3 regions of the Streptomyces sp. HUAS TT11 genome follow, and region 2 is predicted to be linked to each of the others. Evidence: riboswitches for the same ligand, from Rfam matches in the RefSeq annotation. Region 2 holds a riboswitch; each other region holds the start of a gene.
What was found. Region 2 has a riboswitch for cyclic di-AMP ahead of ACSHXN_RS24190 (transglycosylase family protein). Riboswitches for the same ligand answer to the same signal wherever they lie in the genome.
Positions count from the first base shown of each region.

Region 1: it holds a riboswitch for cyclic di-AMP, as region 2 does, so the genes downstream of both, ACSHXN_RS21930 (M23 family metallopeptidase) here and ACSHXN_RS24190 (transglycosylase family protein) in region 2, are expected to answer to the same signal.
Region 3: it holds a riboswitch for cyclic di-AMP, as region 2 does, so the genes downstream of both, ACSHXN_RS18270 (transglycosylase SLT domain-containing protein) here and ACSHXN_RS24190 (transglycosylase family protein) in region 2, are expected to answer to the same signal.

Region 1 is NZ_CP196184.1:4,890,430-4,897,325, forward strand. It holds gene ACSHXN_RS21910 (MarR family winged helix-turn-helix transcriptional regulator) at 139-648, opposite strand; gene ACSHXN_RS21915 (dihydrofolate reductase family protein) at 745-1,893, shown strand; tRNA gene ACSHXN_RS21920 (tRNA-Met) at 1,998-2,071, shown strand; gene ACSHXN_RS21925 (PP2C family protein-serine/threonine phosphatase) at 2,241-3,461, shown strand; cyclic di-AMP (ydaO/yuaA leader) riboswitch at 3,695-3,851, shown strand; gene ACSHXN_RS21930 (M23 family metallopeptidase) at 3,863-4,900, shown strand; gene ACSHXN_RS21935 (aldo/keto reductase) at 5,062-6,006, shown strand; gene ACSHXN_RS21940 (PrsW family intramembrane metalloprotease) at 6,089-6,896, opposite strand, start outside.
Region 2 is NZ_CP196184.1:5,394,780-5,401,675, forward strand. It holds gene ACSHXN_RS24165 (glycoside hydrolase domain-containing protein) at 1-440, shown strand, start outside; gene ACSHXN_RS24170 (SurA N-terminal domain-containing protein) at 578-1,228, shown strand; gene ACSHXN_RS24175 (nucleoside triphosphate pyrophosphohydrolase) at 1,293-2,300, shown strand; gene ACSHXN_RS24180 (cytochrome P450 family protein) at 2,339-3,652, shown strand; gene ACSHXN_RS24185 (transglycosylase family protein) at 3,831-4,826, shown strand; cyclic di-AMP (ydaO/yuaA leader) riboswitch at 5,024-5,189, shown strand; gene ACSHXN_RS24190 (transglycosylase family protein) at 5,194-5,871, shown strand; gene eno (phosphopyruvate hydratase) at 6,183-6,896, shown strand, end outside.
Region 3 is NZ_CP196184.1:4,082,758-4,089,653, reverse strand. It holds gene ACSHXN_RS18280 (FAD-dependent oxidoreductase) at 1-1,081, shown strand, start outside; gene ACSHXN_RS18275 (HAD family hydrolase) at 1,334-2,155, shown strand; gene ACSHXN_RS18270 (transglycosylase SLT domain-containing protein) at 2,149-2,652, opposite strand; cyclic di-AMP (ydaO/yuaA leader) riboswitch at 2,655-2,854, opposite strand; gene ACSHXN_RS18265 (CocE/NonD family hydrolase) at 3,205-5,196, opposite strand; gene ACSHXN_RS18260 (polyprenyl synthetase family protein) at 5,659-6,669, shown strand; gene ACSHXN_RS18255 (DUF3455 domain-containing protein) at 6,847-6,896, shown strand, end outside.

The sequences.
Region 1 (6,896 bases), 500 kb from region 2:
TCTGTCGTCCTCCTCCAGGCCGGCTGCGGGTGCGGAGTGCCCCGCTGCTTCAGATTTGAAGCACAACCTCGGTCGCCGACTCTAGCCCGTGTTTTAAAGTTCAAGCAACCTTTTTCGGGCTCCGAGGACTCCGGGGACTTACGCCGAGGACGAACGCCGCCGCCAGGGCAGGCCGCCGCACGCGGACTGCTCCTCGCCCGCCTGGAGCGCCGCCGTGATCCGGTCGCAGATCGCCTCCAGCTGGCTCACCTGCTCGGGCGTGAGATGGTCGAAGACGGCTGCGCGGACCGTTTCGACATGGCCCGGCGCGGCGCGCTCCAGCAGCGCCGCCCCCGCGTCCGTCAGGACCGCCATGCTGCCGCGCCGGTCCGTCGGGCACCCCTCCCTGCGGACGGCGCCATCCTTCTCCAGGCGGGTGACGACATACGTCAGCCGACTGCGGGTGATCTTCGTGGCCTCGGCCAGATCCGTCATCCGCATCCGGCGGTCGGGTGCGTCGGAGAGGTGGGCAAGTACGGAGTAGTACAGGTGCGGCATGCCGGCCTCCTGCTGGAGCTGCCGGTCGATCGTGTCCTCCAGGAGCCAGGACGCGGCGATGTAGGAGCGCCAGGCGCGCTCTTGCTCCGGGGTGAGCCAGCGGGTCGTCATACTGGCAGTGTAGTTATTGTTTAAAACTTGAACCAAGCGTCGGCAGCGCGACCTTCCTGCCTGGTTGCCGACCGAAGTCCCACTGGAGCGCACCCCATGGCCCACCCTTACGTCCTCCTGTCCGCCGCCGTCTCCCTCGACGGCTTCCTGGACGACACCGGGCCCTCGCGGCTGCTGCTGTCCGGGCCGGAGGACTTCGACCGGGTCGACGAGGTACGGGCGGGCAGCGACGCGATACTCGTCGGCGCCGGCACGCTGCGCATCGACAACCCGCGGCTGCTGGTCAACTCGCCCGAGCGGCGCGCGGCCCGGGTCGCCGCCGGGCTGCCGGAATACCCGCTCAAGGTGACGGTCAGCGCGTCCGGCGACCTCGACCCGGACGCCCAGTTCTGGCACACGGGCGGGGAGAAGGCCGTCTACACGACGGACAAGGGCGCCGAGCGGCTGCGCGGGCTGCTGCCGGAGAGCGTGGACGTGGTCGCGCTGGGTCCCGACGTGGAGTGGCGGGCGGTGCTCGACCACCTCGGGGACGTCAAGGGCGTACGGCGGCTGATGGTCGAGGGCGGCGGGCGTGTGCACACCCAGCTGCTGCGGCAGGGGCTCGCGGACGAGCTTCAGCTCGCGGTCGCGCCGTTGTTCGTGGGGCAGGCGGACGCGCCGCGGATGTTCGGGCCCGGCGACTACCCGCCGGGGCGGATGCGGCTGCTGGAGGCGCGGACGGTCGGGGACGTGGTGCTGCTGCGGTACGTGCCCACCGCGCCCGGGACCGGGACGCTCGCCTCGGCCGCGGACCGGCGGTGGCTGGAGACGGCCTGCGAGCTCGCGGCGCAGTGCCCGCCGTCCCGCACGGCCTTCAGCGTGGGAGCGGTGGTCGTCGCGGCCGACGGCACGGAGCTGGCGCGCGGGCACTCCCGCGAGGACGGCGATCCCGTGGTCCACGCGGAGGAGGCGGCCCTGGCCAAGCTGGACCCGGAGGATCCGCGACTGCCCGGCGCCACGGTGTACAGCAGTCTGGAACCCTGCGCGCGCCGCTCGTCCCGGCCCGCACCGTGTGCCCGGCTGATCCTGGACGCCGGGATACGGCGGGTGGTGACGGCATGGCGTGAACCGGACACGTTCGTGCGGTCCGCCGACGGGAACGCGCTGCTGACGGCCGCAGGCGCGGAGGTGGTGCTCCTGCCGGAGTACGAGGAGCGGGCGAAGGCTCCGAACGCCCACCTGCTGTCCCCGCCGGCCCGCCCCTGAGGCGTCGCGCAACCCCCCCGACGGCTGCAAAGAGCCGGCAGGGGTCGTGGCTGCAGAACCTGTGTCTTTCGTGTCCCGCGCATGGCGTACACTTGAATCACCGACGCGGGGTGGAGCAGCTCGGTAGCTCGCTGGGCTCATAACCCAGAGGTCGCAGGTTCAAATCCTGTCCCCGCTACTGATGGCCGAAGGCCGGAGTCCATGAGGACTCCGGCCCTCGGTGTTTCCCCGGTTCCCTTTCCTCCGCCCCCGCTCCGTGTCCGCCCGCCCGGGCGTATCCCGCCGTTCCGTACTCCGGCCGGCCCACAGCGGTCGCCTCGCACCGTCCTTCCGGGAAGCCTGGACGGGTGGTTCAGCAAGCAGGTGCGCGGTGGCTGCAGGAGTCGTACGACGACGAGGACCGCCTCGACGCCTTACTGACCGGAGAACCCGTCTACGCCCCCGGTGCCGGGGACGTCCGGCGGCCGCGCCGGGCCGAGCGTGAGACCCGCCGCCTTGTACGCGCGCGGGCGATCCTGTCTGCCCTGCCCGTGCTGCTCGTCGTGGTCGGCACCTGTTACGACTGCCTCACCCCGTCCGACGTCACGGCCGGCCCCCTCTTCACCGCGGCGCCCCTCGTCGCCGCGCCCCTGTACTCGCTGCGCGGCACGGTGCTCACCGGCCTGGCGGCGATCGTCGCCGTCCTCGCCGTCCACCTCGGGCTCGGCCTGCTCGGCGGGGCCGGTGCGATCACCGAGTCGGTCACCATCGTCACCGTCGCGGTGCTCGCCGTCCTCATCAACGTGCTCGTCCGCCGCAAGAACGAGCGGCTCGCCTCCGCACGCGGGATCGCCGAGGCCGCCCAGCGCGCCGTGCTGCCCGAGCCCGCCGCGCGCATCGGCGGGCTCGACATCGCCGCCCGGTACGAGGCGGCCCAGGCCGGCGCCTTCATCGGCGGCGACCTGTACGCCGTGCAGGACACCCCGCACGGCGTACGGCTGGTCGTGGGCGACGTGCGGGGTAAGGGGATGGGCGCGGTGGCCGTGGTCGCGGTGGTGATCGGCGCCTTCCGGGAGGCCGCGGAACAGGAGTCGACGCCGGAGGCCGTCGCCCAACGGCTGGAGCGGGCGCTGTCGCGTGAGGGGACCCGGCGCGACGGCCCCGACGTGGTCGAGGGGTTCACCACCGCGGTCCTCGCGGAGCTCCCGCACGGCGGCGACCTGGTCCGCATCCTCAACCGCGGTCACCCCGCGCCCCTGATGCTGCTCCCGGACGGCAGCCTGCGCGTGCTGGAGGCCCGCGAGAGCGCGATGCCCCTCGGCCTGGGCGCCCTCGAGGCCCGGCCCGACCGCGCGGAGGAGTGGGACTTCCCGCCCGGGGCCATGCTGCTGCTGTACACGGACGGGGTCTCCGAGGCGCGTGATCGGCACGGGGAGTTCTACGACCTCGCCGCCGGACTCACCGGCCGGGTCTTCCCCGGCCCCGGCGCACTGCTGGCCGCGCTCACCGAGGCGGTCGCCCGCCACACCGGCGGCCGGGCGACGGACGACATGGCCCTGCTGGCGGTGCGCAGACCCGAGCGTCCATGACCGCGGTCACCAAGGGTGAGTGACCGACCCCCCTCCGCATAACAACTGACTTACGGTCAATACATCTGAGGTTTATGAGGCGCGGTCAACTCGCCCCTTTTTCCCCGATCATGCCGGGAAAGTCCAGGCCAGAAGCGTTAATGATCTGTCCGAACGGCTTGGAATCAAGGCCCCGGGTCTATTAACGTTCGATAACGCAGCGCGGTCGTCCCAGCCGTCACAAGAGGCGGCTCCGTGCGCGTGTGCCGAATCCCGCAAGGGAGCCGGGGAACCACCACCTTGGGGTGAATCGGGCGGAGACCACCGTGGAAGCACGGTCGGTATACGCGCGTAGGAGACCTTCCTCTCCGAACCCGTCAGCTAACCCGGTAGGCGAGACGGAAGGAAAGGAGTGCGCCCACGTGGCGTCCAACCGGCCTGCCCAGAGCACCTCGTTCGCTCCGAACGACACTCAGACGTTCGGCTTCGCGCCTGGCAACGACGAGGGCCCCTGGGAGGAGTGGAACCCCACCGAGGAGTCCCTCCGTCCCGTCCGCGGCCGGCACCGCGTCGCCAAGCAGCGCGGGGGCGGACTCGCGCGCAGCTCCACGGTGTTGGGCGTCGGCGTGATGGCCGCCGTCGGTGCGGGCGGCATGGCCACCGCGCAGAGCGGCAAGCCTCCGGTGTCCATATCCATGCCCGACCTCTCCTCGGTCACCCACTCGGCCAAGGAGTTCATCGGCGCGGAGACGAGCAGTGCCCCCAAGGGCTCGGCCACCGCGCTCAGCAGCGCCGGCCTGACCACCGAGGAAGCCGCCGCCGGCTCCTCGGACGCGGGAGAGGCGCTGCGCGCCCGGATCATGCAGCAGGCCGAGTCCCAGCAGGACCGGATCGCCGCCGCGGCCGCGCAGGCCGCGGAGGACGCCGCCGCGAAGAAGGCCGCCGCAGCCGCCGCCAAGGCGCAGGACGACGCCAAGGCCAAGGCCGCCGCCGCGAAGAAGAAGGCCGAGGAGGAGGCCAAGAAGAAGGCCGAGGCCGAGCGGCTCGCCGAACTCGCCAAGCAGTACGCGCTGCCGACCTCCTCCTACACCCTCACCTCCCGCTTCGGTGACGCCGGTGCCATGTGGTCCTCCGGCTACCACACCGGACTCGACTTCGCCGCGCCCACGGGCACGCTCATCAAGGCGATCCACAGCGCCACCGTCACGGAGGCCGGCTGGGCCGGCTCGTACGGCTACCGCACGATCCTCACCCTCGACGACGGCACGGAACTCTGGTTCTGCCACCAGTCGTCCATCAGCGTGACCGTGGGGCAGAAGGTGGCCACCGGCGACGTCATCGGCCGTGTGGGTGCCACCGGCAACGTGACCGGGCCGCACCTGCACCTGGAGGTGCACCCGGGCGGCGGCGACGCGATCGACCCGATGGCGTGGCTGCAGAGCAAGGGCCTCACCCCCTGACCGCAGACCTCTCCCGGCCCCGGTAGCCCTGACGGCATCCCCCCGACGTCAGGGCTGCCGGCCGTGGCGCACAGAGGGCGGAATGGGTGGATCCGATTGTTTGCAAGATCTTTGCGGCGATTACGGAAGGCGCCGGTCCGGTCGGCGCGTTCTCATGGACCATGACTTCCCTTCGCACACTCGGCTCCTCCGATCTCGAGGTCTTCCCGCTCTCCCTCGGCGGCAACGTCTTCGGCTGGACCGCCGACGAGGCGCAGTCCTTCGCCGTACTCGACGCCTACGCGGCCGCGGGCGGCAACTTCGTCGACACAGCGGACTCCTACACGGCCTTCGCCCCGGGCAACAAGGGCGGTGAGTCCGAGACCATCATCGGCAAGTGGGTCAAGGCGCGCAGCAACCGCGCGGATGTCGTCATCGCGACCAAGGTCAGCCAGCACCCGGAGTACCAGGGCCTGAGCGCCGCGAACATCAAGGCCGCCGCGGACGCGTCCCTGCGCCGTCTCGACACCGACTACATCGACCTCTACTACACGCACTTCGACCGGCCGGAGGTGCCGGTCGAGGAGATCATCGGTGCGCTCGACGAACTGGTGAAGGCGGGCAAGGTCCGGTCCATCGGGGCGTCCAACATCTCCGCCGAGCGTCTCCAGGAGTCCCTCGACGTCTCCGACCGCGAGAACCTGGCGCGGTACGTGGCGCTGCAGCCGCACTACAACCTGGTCTCGCGCGACACGTACGAGGGCGCGTTGCAGGACGTCGCCTCCCGCGCGGGTCTCGCGGCCGTTCCCTACTTCTCGCTGGCGGCCGGTTTCCTCACGGGCAAGTACCGTCCGGGGACCACGGTGGACTCGGCGCGGGCCGGGCGGGCCGGCGAGTACGTGAAGTCGGAGCGGGGGGTACGCGTCCTGGCGGCCCTGGACGAGATCGCTCAGGCGCGGGGAGCGGAGATCGCCACGGTGGCCCTCGCATGGCTGGCGGACCGGCCGACGGTGGCGGCCCCGATCGCCTCCGCACGCACCCTGGAGCAGCTGCCGGCCCTGCTGGGGGTGGCGGATCTGTCGCTGACGGACGAGGAGTCGGCGAAGCTGACGGCCGCGTCGGCGTAAGGGCACGGACCGCCGCGCCCCGCTGCCCCGCCGAGCGGTCACCCCTGCTCGGTCCGGCGGCACCGGCACCTCGCGGCGACCGCTAGGAGCGGTACGGGTTGTACGTGGGAGGCGGCGCCGCCGGGACGTAGGGCGGTGACCAGTACGCCGGCGCGGCCCCGTACATCGGCAGGACCGGTGGCGCCGTCACCGGTGTCATGGACCGCGCGGCGTCCGCCAGGGCCGGCCGCGCCACCGCGCGGCGGGCCCACAGCGCGCAGAGCAGTTCCCGCTCCCGCGGGACGAACTCGGCGCCTGCCCGGCCGAGGCGCCCCCGGCGGCGCAGGAACGCCAGCGATGTCGCATAGGCCTCGTACTCCGCGACGGAGCGCGCCCCCGCCCGGCCGAAGTGGTGCCCCGCGTACTCCCGGGCCAGTCGCCGCGCCCTCATCGAGCCGAGCACGAGCGGCTCCACGGGCCCCAGCCAGCCGGCGATCGCGTAGGCCGGCAGTTCCTCGCGCACGGTGCGCAGCTCCCGCTGCCGGGTCCAGACGACCAGCCAGGTCAGCAGGGCGAACGCGGGTGCCATGAACGACGCGTAGACCGCGAAGAACCCGTAGTCGCCGAATGTCGACGACCCGTTCCACATGGCGTGCATGCCCATCGCGAGCAGCAGCCCGCCCAGGGGGACCAGCACACGGCGTACGCGCCGGCGTTCCGCCGAGAGCGCCGCGACACCGAAGCCGATGCCGGTGAGCACGGTGAACAGCGGGTGCGCGAAGGGGGACATGACCACGCGCACGAAGAAGGTCGCGGCCGTCACGGAGGTGAGCCCGTGCCCGCCGCTCAACCGGTCCGTGCCGAAGGCCGTGCCGAGATAGAGGATGTTCTCGGTGAAGGCGAAGCCGGTC
Region 2 (6,896 bases):
CCCTCGGCACGAAGGACGGCGCGGACGCGGTGGCCAAGGCCTCGGCGCTCGGGATGAAGGCCGGCAGCGCGATCTACCTCGACATGGAGCCGTACGACATCACCAACAAGTCGTGCAACGACGCGGTGCTCACCTACGTCCGCTCCTTCACCAAGGCGCTGCGCGCCAAGACCTACCGCGCCGGCTTCTACGGGTTCAGCAGCTCCAGCGCCAAGGCCATCGCGACCGCGACGAACAAGACCGACCTTCCGGGCAACCTCTGGTACGCCCTGTGGGACAAGCAGAACACCACCACCACGGACTGGCCGTGGGGCAAGACCCAGTACACCGGCCACAGCCGCGGTCATCAGTACATGGTCAACAGCAAGGAGACCAGGGGCGGTTACACGCTCACCGTGGACCGGGACGCGTGGGACGCGCCGGTCGCCATCACCGGCTGAGCCCGGGGCGAACGCGGCGGTGCCCGAAGTCCCGGCGAATCGTTGGTTCGAATGGGTTGGCCAGAGCCTGGTCACTGCCTACCATCGATCTTCGCAAGACCTTGTGCATCGCCGCACAATCTCCTCGGGAGGCCACCTTGCACCGCCGTCGCACCGCGATCGCCCTCAGCGCCGCCCTGGCCGCGGCTCCCCTCCTCACCGCGTGCGGCGGGTCCCCCCACGCGGGTGCCGCAGCCGTTGTCGGAGGGCAGCGGATCACGGTCGCACAGCTGGAGAGCCGGGTGAACGAGGTGCGTACGGCCCAGCGCGCCGCCGCCACGGACGACGCCCAGTACCAGCAGACCCTCGCCCAGACCAGCAGCCTCACCCGGGACACGCTCCACACGATGGTCCTCGACCGGGTCCTGAACCGCGCCGCCAAGGAGGCCGGCGTCGGCGTCACCCGCAGTGACGTCGAGCAGATGCGGCAGGGCCTGGAGCAGCAGGCGGGCGGCAGCAAGGCGCTGCAGGCGGCGTGGCTGCAGCAGTACGGGGTCGCGCCCCGGCGCCTCGACGACAGCCTGCGCACGGAGGTCCAGGCCCAGAAGCTGGCCGGGGCGCTCGGTGTCGACATGAACACGACCGACGGCAAGGCCGCGTTCTGGACCGCGATGGCGCAGGCGTCCAAGGAGCTCGGCATCAAGCTCAATCCGCGCTACGGCACCTGGGACGTGCAGAAGAGCAGCCGCGTGGACGCGAGGACGCCGTGGGTCAAGGAGGTCACCGTGGCGGCCGGGCAGCCCGCGTAGCACGGGCGGTGCCGGGCCTGTGGACGGCGTACGGGCCGTCAGTGGCGTGCGTTACGTTCGAAGGGTGAACACCACCAGCTCCCGCGCCCAGGGTCCGCACGGGACCGAAGCCTCCGAGTCGGCCGTCGGCCGTATCGTCCTGCTCACCACCAGCCACCGGGTCGCACCGGGTCTGCTGTCCTGGCCCGCCTGGCAGGCGCTGCGCGACGCCGACCGGGTCAGCTGCGCGGACGGCGCACACCCCCAGCTGCCCTATCTGCGTGAGGCGGGCATTGCGGTCGACGAGGCCGCCCCGTCCGCGCAGGAGCTGGTCGAGGCGTGCGCCGGCGGCCGTACGGTCGTGGTCGTCGCGACCGGCGAGGGGGAGCCGCACCTCACCGACGGCCTGGCCCGGCTGGCGGGCTCGGGGCGGGTGCGGATGCCGGAGCTGGAGCTGCTGCCCGCGTCGTACGACCTGCCGGGCGCCCGCCTGCTCGACCTCGTCCAGGTCATGGACCGCATCCGCGCCGAGTGCCCCTGGTCCTCCCGGCAGACCCATCGGGGTCTGGCCAAGTACGGCATCGAGGAGGCGTACGAGCTGGTCGAGGCGATCGAGGCGGGCGACCGGGACGAACTGCGCGAGGAACTGGGTGACGTCCTGCTCCAGGTCGTCTTCCACTCCCGCATCGCACAGGAGGACCCGGACGCCCCGTTCTCCATCGACGACGTGGCGGGCGGCATCGTCGCCAAGCTGATCCACCGCCACCCCCATGTGTTCGGCGACGAGACCGCCACGACACCGGAGGAAGTCAAGGAGCACTGGCTGCGCACCAAGGCCCTGGAGAAGCAGCGCACTTCGGTGACCGAGGGCGTCCCCCTCGGCCAGCCGGGCCTGGCGCTCGCGGCCAAGCTGTCGTCCCGCGCCCGCACGGCCGGTCTCGACGTCCCGCTGCCGCAGGGGGAGGGCATCGGCTACGAACTGCTGGCGATGGCCGCGCGCGCCGAGGCCGAGGGTGTGGACCCCGAGGCGGCGCTGCGGGCGGCCGCCCGTGCGTACCGGGACGCGATCCGGGAGGCGGAGAGCGGTGGCTGAGGTGCGGCCCGGTCCGGGCGGCCGGATACCGTCGACGGGTGACCGACCAGCCCAGCCCCCCGCGCACGAACCCCGCTCCTGAGCTCTTCACCTGGGAGTTCGCCGCCGACCCCTATCCCGCCTACGCCTGGCTCCGCGAGCACGCCCCCGTGCACCGGACCAGGCTGCCCAGTGGGGTCGAGGCCTGGCTGGTCACCCGTTACGCCGACGCCAAGCAGGCCCTGGCCGACCAGCGGCTCAGCAAGAACCCGGCACATCACGACGAACCGGCGCACGCCAAGGGCAAGACCGGCATCCCCGGCGAGCGCAAGGCCGAGCTGATGACGCATCTGCTCAACATCGATCCGCCGGACCACACGCGGCTGCGCCGGCTCGTCTCCAAGGCCTTCACACCCCGGCGCGTCGCCGAGTTCGCGCCGAGAGTGCAGGAGCTGACCGACCGGCTCATCGACGGGTTCGCGGACCGCGGCTCCGCCGACCTCATCCACGAGTTCGCCTTCCCGCTCCCCATCTACGCCATCTGCGACATGCTCGGCGTCCCCCGCGAGGACCAGGACGACTTCCGGGACTGGGCGGGGATGATGATCCGGCACGGCGGGGGACCGAGGGGCGGAGTCGCCCGGTCCGTCAAGAAGATGCGCGGCTACCTCGCCGACCTCATCCACCGCAAGCGGGAAGTCCTGCCCGAGGCGCCCGGACCCGGCGAGGACCTCATCTCCGGACTCATCCGCGCCTCGGACCACGGCGAGCACCTCACCGAGAACGAGGCCGCCGCCATGGCCTTCATCCTGCTCTTCGCCGGCTTCGAGACCACGGTCAACCTCATCGGCAACGGCACCTACGCCCTCCTCGGCCACCCGGGGCAGCGTGCCCGGCTCCAGGCCTCCCTCGCCCGCGGCGAACGGTCCCTGCTCGAGACCGGCGTCGAGGAACTCCTGCGCTACGACGGCCCGGTGGAGCTCGCCACGTGGCGCTTCGCGACACAGCCGGTCACCATCGGCGGGCAGGACATCGCCCCCGGTGACCCGGTGCTCGTCGTGCTCGCGGCGGCCGACCGGGATCCGGAGCGGTTCGCCGATCCCGACGTGCTCGACCTCGCCCGTCGTGACAATCAGCACGTCGGGTACGGACACGGCATCCACTACTGCCTCGGCGCCCCGCTCGCCCGCGTCGAGGGGCAGACGGCGCTCGCCACCCTCCTCACCCGCCTACCGGATCTGCGACTTGCGGTGGATTCCACCGATCTGCGCTGGCGCGGCGGGCTCATTATGCGCGGATTGCGCACGCTTCCCGTGGAGTTCACACCGGTTCCGAAAAAAGATCACTTCCGTACCGCCGACTTCACCGGATGACACGGCGAACGCGCGGCCGGTCACAAGAGGGTGACGGTTCCTCATCACTGTGATCTTCACGTGATCTGCGCTGCATTAACTTGTGACAAGCGGTCGAGTGCCTATACGTTCACGCAGCAACGGGGCGGCTCGCCACAGCCGCCGCGGGGTTCACTGCTGTCGTGTGAAAGGCAACCGCATGCTCTCCGGGAACGGTCGTCACCGTCGCCCCCGCCAGGCTCCGGCCCTCCTCGTCGCAGCAGGGGTGACCGGCTCGGCAATCGCGATCCCGCTTCTCGGCGCCGGCGGCGCGAGCGCGGCCGACGGCACCACCTGGGACCGGGTCGCACAGTGCGAGAGCGGCGGCTCCTGGAGCGCCGACACCGGGAACGGCCGCTACGGCGGGCTCCAGTTGACGCAGCAGGACTGGGAGAGGCACGGCGGTCTCCACTACGCCTCGAGCCCCGACCAGGCGAGCCGTTCGCAGCAGATTGCCGTCGCCGAGAGGATCCTGGCCGACCGGGGCGCCTCCGTCTGGTCCGCCTGCGCGCTGGTCGCGGGTCTGGACGAGGACTCCGGCTCCGCGGACGTCGACACGGGTGTGGCGGGCGACTCGGCGGACGGAAGCTCCTCCGACTTCGGGCTCGACTCCGGCTTGACCGACTCATCCGGAACGTCCGCTTCGGGGAAGTCGTCCTCCTCTTCGCCTTCGTCGGAGTCGTCCGACTCCTCCTCTTCGTCCCCGTCTTCCGGTACGTCTCACGGCGCCGGCGACCGTGGAGGCGCTGCCGCTTCCCGGGGTGGCGACGACTCGTCCGCCGCCGCGACGAAGGGTGACGAGTCGGACAAGTCGGGCCGCAGTGACGCCTCTTCGAGCGACGATGCGGGTGAGGCGTCCAGCTCCGGCCGCCATCGCGGCGGCAGTGCCGACGAGGGCGACTCCGACGCCCGCACGGGCGACCCGGCGGGCCGGCACGCCTCGCGGGACTCCGGGACCGCGCGCGACGGTGCCGACGGCTCGTACACCGTCCGCCCCGGGGACAACCTGTCGGACATCGCCGACTCCCTTGACCTCACCGGCGGGTGGCGGGCGCTCTACAAGGCCAACGAGCAGACGGTCGGTGCCGATCCGGACCTCATCCTCCCCGGTCAGAGCCTTGCGCTCGATGTGGACCCGACCGCCGGGAAGCACTGAACTGCCCATCGATCGACGGTACTTCACATCCCACTTCGGGCTGAATGTCCGATTTGGTGAGAGTGAGAGATGGGTCTCAAAGGCCCTGATCGTCTTTGAAATTCCGCGGATCGACTGCTTACGGTCATGACCGCTCGCCACAGCGGGCCCCCATGGTCGCCACGCCGAATCCTGCCGGCGGCCGTGCGGAACAGTCGTCGCGTCAAGCGCCGTAGGCAGGAGCGGGGGACCCAAGGTAAGTGCCGCGCCCGGACATCGACCGGGGCGGCTTGGGGTGGAGCCGTGCGCCCAGTTGCGCACGGCCGGGCAACTCAACCGGCCCGAACCCGACAGCTCACCTCGCAGGCGTCGGTGAGGGGATCGAACCATGCTGTGTTCCGGCAAGGGCAAGCACCGCCGTACGTCCAGGGCCGTCCGCGCCATCTCGCTCGCCGGTGTTGCCGGTGCCGCCGTCGCGGCCCCGCTGCTCGCGGCCGGCAACGCCTCCGCGGCCACCGCCTCCGAGTGGGACGCCGTCGCCCGGTGCGAGTCCGGCGGCAACTGGTCCATCAACACCGGCAACGGGTTCTACGGCGGTCTGCAGTTCACGAACTCGACCTGGGCCGCGTACGGCGGCACCGCCTACGCCTCGCGTGCCGACCTGGCGAGCAAGTCGCAGCAGATCGCGATAGCCGAGAAGGTCCTCGCGGGTCAGGGCAAGGGTGCCTGGCCGGTCTGCGGCAAGGGCCTGTCCGGCACTCCGTACAACGGCGCGGCCGCCGCCACGTCCTCCGGTGGCGCGAAGAGCGGCGCCGCCCGCACGGCCCCGCAGCCGGCCTCCCGCTCGACCGAGCGTCCGGCCGCGAAGAAGACCGTCACCACCCCGGCCGGCCGGAAGGTCGAGAAGGGCGACGGCGAGTACAAGGTCGTCAAGGGCGACACCCTCAGCTCGATCGCCGCGAAGAACGGCGTCCAGGGCGGCTGGCAGAAGCTCTTCCAGCTCAACAAGGACATCGTCGAGGACGCCGACCTCATCTACCCGGGTCAGCTGCTGCACCTGAAGTGACGGCGGCCCGGCGGCCGGCCCACGGCGTCCTCCCGCACATGACCTCCGTCGCGACGGTCAAATGCGGACAGCCCCCGTCCCCACGGGCTCCCCGCTCCGGTGCGTGTACCCCCCGTACGCACCGGAGCGGGGCTTTTTGCCTGCCCGCCCCGTGCTTTTCACCGCGACTTTCCCCGCCCCTTTGTTCCGCACTGAAACAATGTGTACCGTCACTGTGTCCATGGGACGGTCGGTCGGCCGACCGCCGGTCCGGGACGGATAGGCTCTAGTCGCAAGTGCCCCGCACTCTCAGCGTCACATCCAAGAAGGAGATGCTCGTGCCGTCCATCGACGTCGTCGTAGCCCGGGAAATCCTGGACTCCCGAGGCAACCCCACGGTCGAGGTCGAGGTCGGCCTCGACGACGGCAGCACGGGTCGTGCCGCCGTTCCGTCCGGCGCTTCCACCGGCGCCTTCGAGGCCATCGAGCTCCGCGACGGTGATCCCAACCGTTACCAGGGCAAGGGCGTCGAGAAGGCCGTCCTCGCCGTCATCGAGCAGATCGGTCCGGAGCTCGTCGGTTACGACGCCACCGAGCAGCGCCTGATCGACCAGGCGATGTTCGACCTGGACGCCACCGACAACAAGGGCTCGCTCGGCGCCAACGCCATCCTCGGCGTCTCCCTCGCCGTCGCCCACGCCGCCTCCGAGGCGAGCGACCTTCCGCTCTTCCGCTACCTGGGCGGCCCCAACGCGCACCTGCTGCCGGTGCCGATGATGAACATCCTGAACGGCGGCTCGCACGCCGACTCCAACGTGGACATCCAGGAGTTCATGATCGCGCCGATCGGTGCGGAGTCCTTCTCCGAGGCCCTGCGCTGGGGCACCGAGGTCTACCACACCCTCAAGAAGGTGCTGAAGAGCAAGGGCCTGTCCACCGGCCTCGGCGACGAGGGCGGCTTCGCCCCGAACCTCGGTTCCAACCGCGAGGCCCTCGACCTCATCCTCGAGGCCGTCAAGCAGGCCGGGTACGTCCCCGGTGAGCAG
Region 3 (6,896 bases), 1.3 Mb from region 2:
CATGCCGGAGGGCATGCTCCTCAAGTCCACCCCGGCCGCCTCGAACCTCGACGCCCCCCAGCGCGGGCACAACCTGGTCGACTACTGCGACGCCGCCGGCATCCCACGGCTGGTGACGGACGAGGACATCGTCCCCGTCGAGACGTTCATCGCGTACGGGCGGTGGTTCCAGGAGAAGCTGGTGCCCGAACTCGAGCAGGTCCGGGTGGTCTCCGTGGACCGGCGGCCGGGCGGCGGCTTCGAGTTGAAGCTCGACTCGGGCGAGACGTTCGCCGCCCGGGCGGTCGTGGTGGCGACGGGCCTGTCGGGGCTCGCGCATCTGCCGCCGGAGCTGGCGGGGGCCACGGCGGACGGGCCCACGCCCACGGGCCCGTTCTCCCACAGTTCCCAGCACCACGATCTGACCCGGTTCTCCGGCAAGGAGCTGACGGTCATCGGGGCGGGGCAGTCCGCGCTGGAAACGGCGGCGCTGGCGGCGGAGGCTGGTGCGCGGGTGCGTGTGGTCTCACGCGGTCACGGCAGGGTCGCCTTCGGCGCCCCTCCGTGGAACCAGCCCAGGCTGCGACCCGAATCACCCTTCGGCCGCGCCTGGTCGCTGTGGGCGCTGACCTATTACCCGCACCCGTACCGCTTCCTGCCCGAACCGACCCGCCACTACCTGGTCCGCCGCGTTCTCGGTCCGCTCGGCGCCTGGTGGTTGAAGGACCGCTTCGACGGCAAGGTCGAGGTGTGTGAGGTCGCCGGCGTCGTCGGCGCTTCCGCGTCCGACGGCAGCCCGGCCCTGACGGTCCGGACCCATGCGGGCGGTACGGAGGAACTGACCGCCGACCATGTCATCGCCGCCACCGGCTACCGCGTGGACATCGCCGCGATGGACTTCCTGGGGCACGAGTTGCGCACCCGGCTCGCGGTGAGCCGGGGCGCTCCGAGGCTCGGCGCGGGATATGTGTCCTCCGTCCCCGGCCTGTACTTCACGGGCCTCCCGGCTGCGGCCTCGTACGGCCCGGTGATGCGCTTCGTGTGCGGGACGGAGTTCGCGTCCCCGCGGCTGGCGAAGCATCTGGCGGCGGCCCACGCCTGACCGGAGTGCGGGGGCGCGACACCGTCGCGTCCCCGCCGATCCGGACGGTGTACCGCGGCCCGGACCGCATGCGGCACGAGGGCCCGCTTCGGCGAAGTGCCGCCCGGCGCACCGGAGTCGGGCCCACGTGGGGAGATGCCGGACGCCGGTGGTGCGGGGCGGCTTTTGAGTGCGGCACGCCGTGCACGGGATACCGGTCGTGGTCCGGTTCACGCTGAACCGCGGGTGCGTTTCCATCCGTATTCTCTGATCATGGCCGCACCCCTCACGTACTCACTCATCGCCACTGATCTGGACGGAACGCTGCTCCGTGGTGACGACACGCTCTCCGACCGGTCAAGGGACGCTCTGCGGCGGGCCGCCGCGGGCGGCGCCCAGCACCTGGTGGTGACGGGCCGCCCGGCGCCCAGGGTGCGGCCGCTGCTCGAGGACCTCGGCAGCAAGGGGCTCGCGGTGTGCGGACAGGGCGCGCAGGTGTACGACGCCGGCGCGGACCGGCTGCTGTTCTCGGTCACCCTGGACCGGGAGTTGGCCGAGACCGCGCTGGGCAAGATCGAGGCCGAGGTGGGGCAGGTGTACGCGGCCGTCGACCAGGACGGAGTGGACGGGCTCACACTCATCGAGCCCGGCTATCTGATGCCGCACCCCACACTTCCCGCGGTGCGGGTCGATCGCCGCGACGACCTGTGGTGCGCGCCCATCAGCAAGGTGCTGCTGCGTCATCACGCCCTGTCGGACGACGAGTTGGCGACGGTGGCCCGGGGAGCCGTGGGGTCCCTGGCGACGGTCACCATGTCGGGGCCGGGCACCGTCGAACTCCAGCCGTGCGGCGTCACCAAGGCGACGGGGCTCGCGCTGGCCGCCGGCTTCCTGGACCTGAGTCCTTCGGACACCGTCGCCTTCGGTGACATGCCGAACGACATCCCGATGTTCGAGTGGGCGGCGTACGGCGTCGCGATGGCCAACGCCCACCCCGAACTGAAGGCGGTAGCCGACGAGATCACGATGTCGAACGAGGACGACGGCATCGCCGTCGTCCTCGAGCGACTGTTCCCTGAAGGCCGATCTCAGTAGGCGCTGTAGACGTTGTCGATCGAGCCGTAGCGGTGGGCGGCGTAGTTGCACGCGGCCGTGATGTTCGCGACCGGGTCGTACGGGTCGAACGCGGTACCCGGCACGTGGTAGGTCCGGAAGGTCGGGTCGATGACCTGCAGGAGTCCCTTGGACGGGATGCCCTTGCGGGCGTTGGAGTCCCAGAGGTTGATGGCGCGCGGGTTGCCGGACGACTCGCGCATCACGTTGCGGTAGATGCCGTTGTAGCTGCCGGGGATTCCGCGCTCGGCCATGATCGCCAGGGACTGGCGGATCCAGCTGTCCAGGGAACCGGCGCGGGACGCAGCGCTGGTGACCTTGGCCGGAGCCGCCGAGGGGGCGGCGGAGGCGCAGGTCGCACCCAGGATGGGGAGGGCGAGAACGGCTGCTCCGGTACCCGCGACTGCGAGAGTGCGGGTGAGGCGGGAGGCCTTGGAGTTGCGGTTTCGACGGCGTGTGGGCAGGGCGAAAGCGGACACGTTGCATTCCTCTCCGTCGCCTGCGAGGTGAGCTGTCGGGTTCGGGCGGGGAGGTGCCCGGCCGTGTCCTCGCTGCCGAGGCACGGCTTTACCCCGAGCCGTTCCGGTGCGATGTCCGGTTCGGCGGCCTACCTGGGTCCCCCGCTCCTGCCGTTATGGGGTCGAAGGCTTCTCGAGCGGTGGCAGGATTCGGCGTTCCGCTCGGGTCGAATGGAAGGTATGCGAACGCACATGTCAGGAACAAGCCTGGAAATCACTTCCTGACCGAATTGACCCTGGTGATCGGGAATAGGCGGTTTGATCCACTTTGCTGGAGCGGGCTCAACTCGCTTGTTGCGAATGGCCCGTTGATGGAGGCGCCTCGAAGGGTCACAACAGCGGGCAAGTGACCCATTTCACCCTGACCGCCTCAAGGGGTGACGGGTTGTTTTGCGCTATATGTCCCGATTTAAGGAAATGCCTGCCCTGCCTGCTTGCCCGAAGCTCACGCTTGGGCAATTCGGGCATTTCACTACACAAAGGGTGAATGTGGGGAGCGATGTCGAGCGACGGCTAGTCCGTCGTGCGAGGGATCCGCCTCTGCCATGTCCGGTGGAACACCATGTCGTAGCCGTCCTTGCAGACGATCTCGTTCGAGGTGACGAAGTCGGCGGCGGTGCAGGTGATCTCGGAGTGGGCCTCCACCCTCGCGTCCCATCCCCGCTCCGGGCGGTGCAGCCGGATCGACCAGTCGCAGCGGATGCGGGCGGTCGACGGATCCGCGTCCTCGACGGTGTACGCCTCCAGCGCGTCCTCGGTCACTTCGAAGCCGTCCGGATACACCTGGGTGCCGTTGCGGCGCGGGTCGACCACCAGGAGCCATTCGCCCTTGGCCATGTCCCGCACCGACAGGCGCTCCGGACGCGGTTCGTCGAGCACGGTTGCGGCGCTGACGCCGAGCGGCGCGGACTGCTCGGGCTCCTCGAAGGTGATGCCCGCTCCCGACTCCCGTACACGAACCGGAAGTTCCAGCGCGCTGCCGGTCGGGTGCAGCGCGAAGCCGGCCGCCGACTCCGGCTGCGGCCACAGCCAGGGCCAGTACGCGGAGGAGACGGCGAGGCGGATGCGGTGGCCGGGACCGAAGGCGTGGCCGATGCCGCTCAGTTCGAACTCCACGTCCTCGGCCGCCCCGGGGATCCAGGGGACCGCCCGACCGGGACCCCGGCGCGCCGACAGATTGAGGGTGCCCCGGGTGACCAGCGTCGACGACCCGTCGGGCGCCACGTCGCACAGCCGGACGGCCACCTGGCCGTGCTCCACCGGGCAGGCGATCCGCAGCCGCACCCGGGGTCGCCCCAGCACCCAGGTCTCCTCGGTCGCCGCGAACTCGAAGCATGCCGATCTCGCGTCCTCCTCGCGCTGGTCGGGCGGCAGGTCCGCGTCGTCCCCCCGCGGGACGAAGCGGCCCGCGTCGAGACCGGTGTGCATCGGGGACCGTACGAGCACCGGAGCGCCCTGGAGCGCGTACGGGACACGGCTGACGTTCGGCGACGGCCAGGACGGCTCGCCGACCCATCGGCCCGGCAGTACGTCGTAGCTCGTCGCCGGGGGGTGCGGATCCGTGATGTAGGCCCGCAGCAGCGGCTCCGTCATGATCCCCGTGTCCTCGCCCTTGAGCCAGTGGTCCCACCAGCGGAGCGTCTCCTGGAGGAAGCCGATCGCCGGTCCGGGCAGCCCGTGGTCCGGATAGTGGTGCGACCAGGGCCCGATCAGGCCGCGGACGCGATCGGCGGGGAGATGCTCCAGGATCCCGAGCACGGTGTCCCGGTACGGGTCGAACCAGCCGCTCACGGCGAGCACCGGCGCCCGCAGCCCGTCATGGTCGGCGGGAGCGCCGTCGGGCTGCCGGGCCTCCCCGCGCTCCGGCTGTACCGGCCAGGAGTCCACGAGCGGGTCCAGCCCTTGAAGGCGCCGGGTCCAGACGTCCCGCCACACCGTGCCCACGTACGCCGGGTCGGGCGGACGGGCCGCGAGGGCGAGCAGTGCCGCCGACCGGGCGGGCAGGCCCGCCGCCAGGACGGAACGACCCACGTCGTACACGTCGTTGCCGGGGCGGTCGTCGGTGGGGCAGACCGCGACGACCGCCCCGAGCGGGGCCGGTGCGAGGGCGGCGAGCCGCAGCGAGGTGAAGCCGCCCCGCCCGATGCCGAACAGGCCCACGCTGCCGTCGCACCAGGGCTGTGCGGCCAGCCAGTCGAGCACCTCGACCCCGTCCGACAGGGCGATCGCCGCATGCGCGGCGGTCGGCGCGCCGTCCGAGTTGCCGTGCCCGCGCGCGTCCACGCGCACGGAGGCATAGCCGTGGCCCGCGTACCACGGGTGCCGCTGCCAGTCGCGGGCGGCCGTCGAGTCGGTGAGCCGGCAGGGGACGTACTCGAGCAGGGCGGGGACGGGCTCCTCGGTCCGCGGTCGCCATGCGCGCGCATACAGACGGGTGCCGTCCCGGAGTGGGATCCAGAAGTCGTCGTGAGTCGTTTCGTGAGGGAAGGAGGTACGGATGTGCATGCGCATGGCCTCGAACTCCTCGACGACGTCCGCAGCGGACCGGTCCGTGTTGCGGTTACGGGGACGTGAGGAGGGCACCCGCGTGTCTGCGCCCGCCCGGGTGACGGCGGCCGGTGCCCCGCGACCCGGGTCGTCGAGTCCGATGGGACGCGTCCGCCGGGGTACACGAGAGGAGATGAGGGGCCGGTACCTGCTGCGGGAGGTGCTTTTCCGGTTTGTGGATGAATGGATGTTCGTATCGCCTGATCACGAACATACCGCTCGTGATCCGATACCGCCCGGCCTGGAACTGTGGGCGCTCGCAGTGATCGAAACGTGACCGGATACGCTGACTTGAGTGATGGCAACGACAGATCGACAAACTCGATGAGTCGGGTCGGCAGACAACGTCATCGACGAAGTGACCGTCCTTGAGACCAACCGTGTGATCGTCAGCAGACGTCAGCAGACAGGAGACCCCACGTGACCGTCGTCGGGCCGTTCGGGCTGAGCGTGCGGGACCAGGCTCTGGAAGCCGATGTCCAGGCCGGATTGGCGGCTGTCGAGGAGGGGTTGCTCGAGGCCACCAAGAGCGAGGTGCCCTTCATCACGAAGGCGGCGCAGCATCTCGTCCATGCGGGTGGGAAGCGTTTCAGGCCGCTGCTCGTGACCCTCTCGGCGCAGTTCGGCGATCCGTACGCACCCGGGATCGTGCCCTCGGCCGTGGTCGTGGAACTGACCCATCTCGCGACGCTGTACCACGACGACGTGATGGACGAGGCCGAGGTGCGGCGCGGCGTGGACAGCGCCAACAGCCGCTGGGGCAACTCCGTCGCGGTCCTCACCGGTGACTTCCTCTTCGCGAGGGCGTCGCACATCCTGGCCGATCTCGGCCCGGAGGCGGTCCGCATCCAGGCGGAGGCCTTCGAGCGGCTGGTCACCGGTCAGATCCTGGAGACGGCCGGCCCCCGGGACGGCCGCGACCCGGTGGAGCACTACCTCGACGTCCTCGGCGGCAAGACGGGCTCACTGGTGGCGGTGGCCTGCCGGTTCGGGGCGATGATGTCGGGCGCCGACGAGACGGTCGTGGACGTGCTGACCCAGTACGGCGAGCGGCTCGGCGTGGCGTTCCAGCTGGCCGACGACGTGCTGGACATCGCCTCCGACTCGCACGAGTCCGGGAAGACGCCCGGGACGGACCTGCGCGAGGGTGTCCCCACCCTTCCGGTCCTGCGCCTGCGTGAGCGTGTGGAGCGCCTGGGCCTGCCCGAGGACATCGCCCTGTGCGAGTTGCTGGACTCGGACCTCACCGACGACGCCCGTCACGCGGAGGCCCTCGCCCGCCTCCGTGTCCACCCGGCCCTGGAGCAGGCCCGGCGTGACACGATCCGCTACGCGGAGGACGCCCGCTCGGCCTTGGCCCCGCTGCCGGAGTGCGGCGCGAAGGCGGCGCTGACCGAGCTGTGCGACGCGGTGGTGCACCGCGCCGGCTGACGGGCCGGGCCGGAGTCGTTCCGGCCTTCTGTGATACGCCTGGCACATTCGTGATCGCCCTGTCAGGCGTTCCAAAAGTGTGATTCAGGTCACAAGCCTGGATGGAGTCCGGGCTCGGAACCGGTCCGCATCCCTGCCCGGAAGCCGGCGCAGGGGCGCCGGCCCGGATACGGGGAGATGTCCGATCACGCGCTCCACGAGTGCAAGCCGGCCGCCGGCGGTGGCCA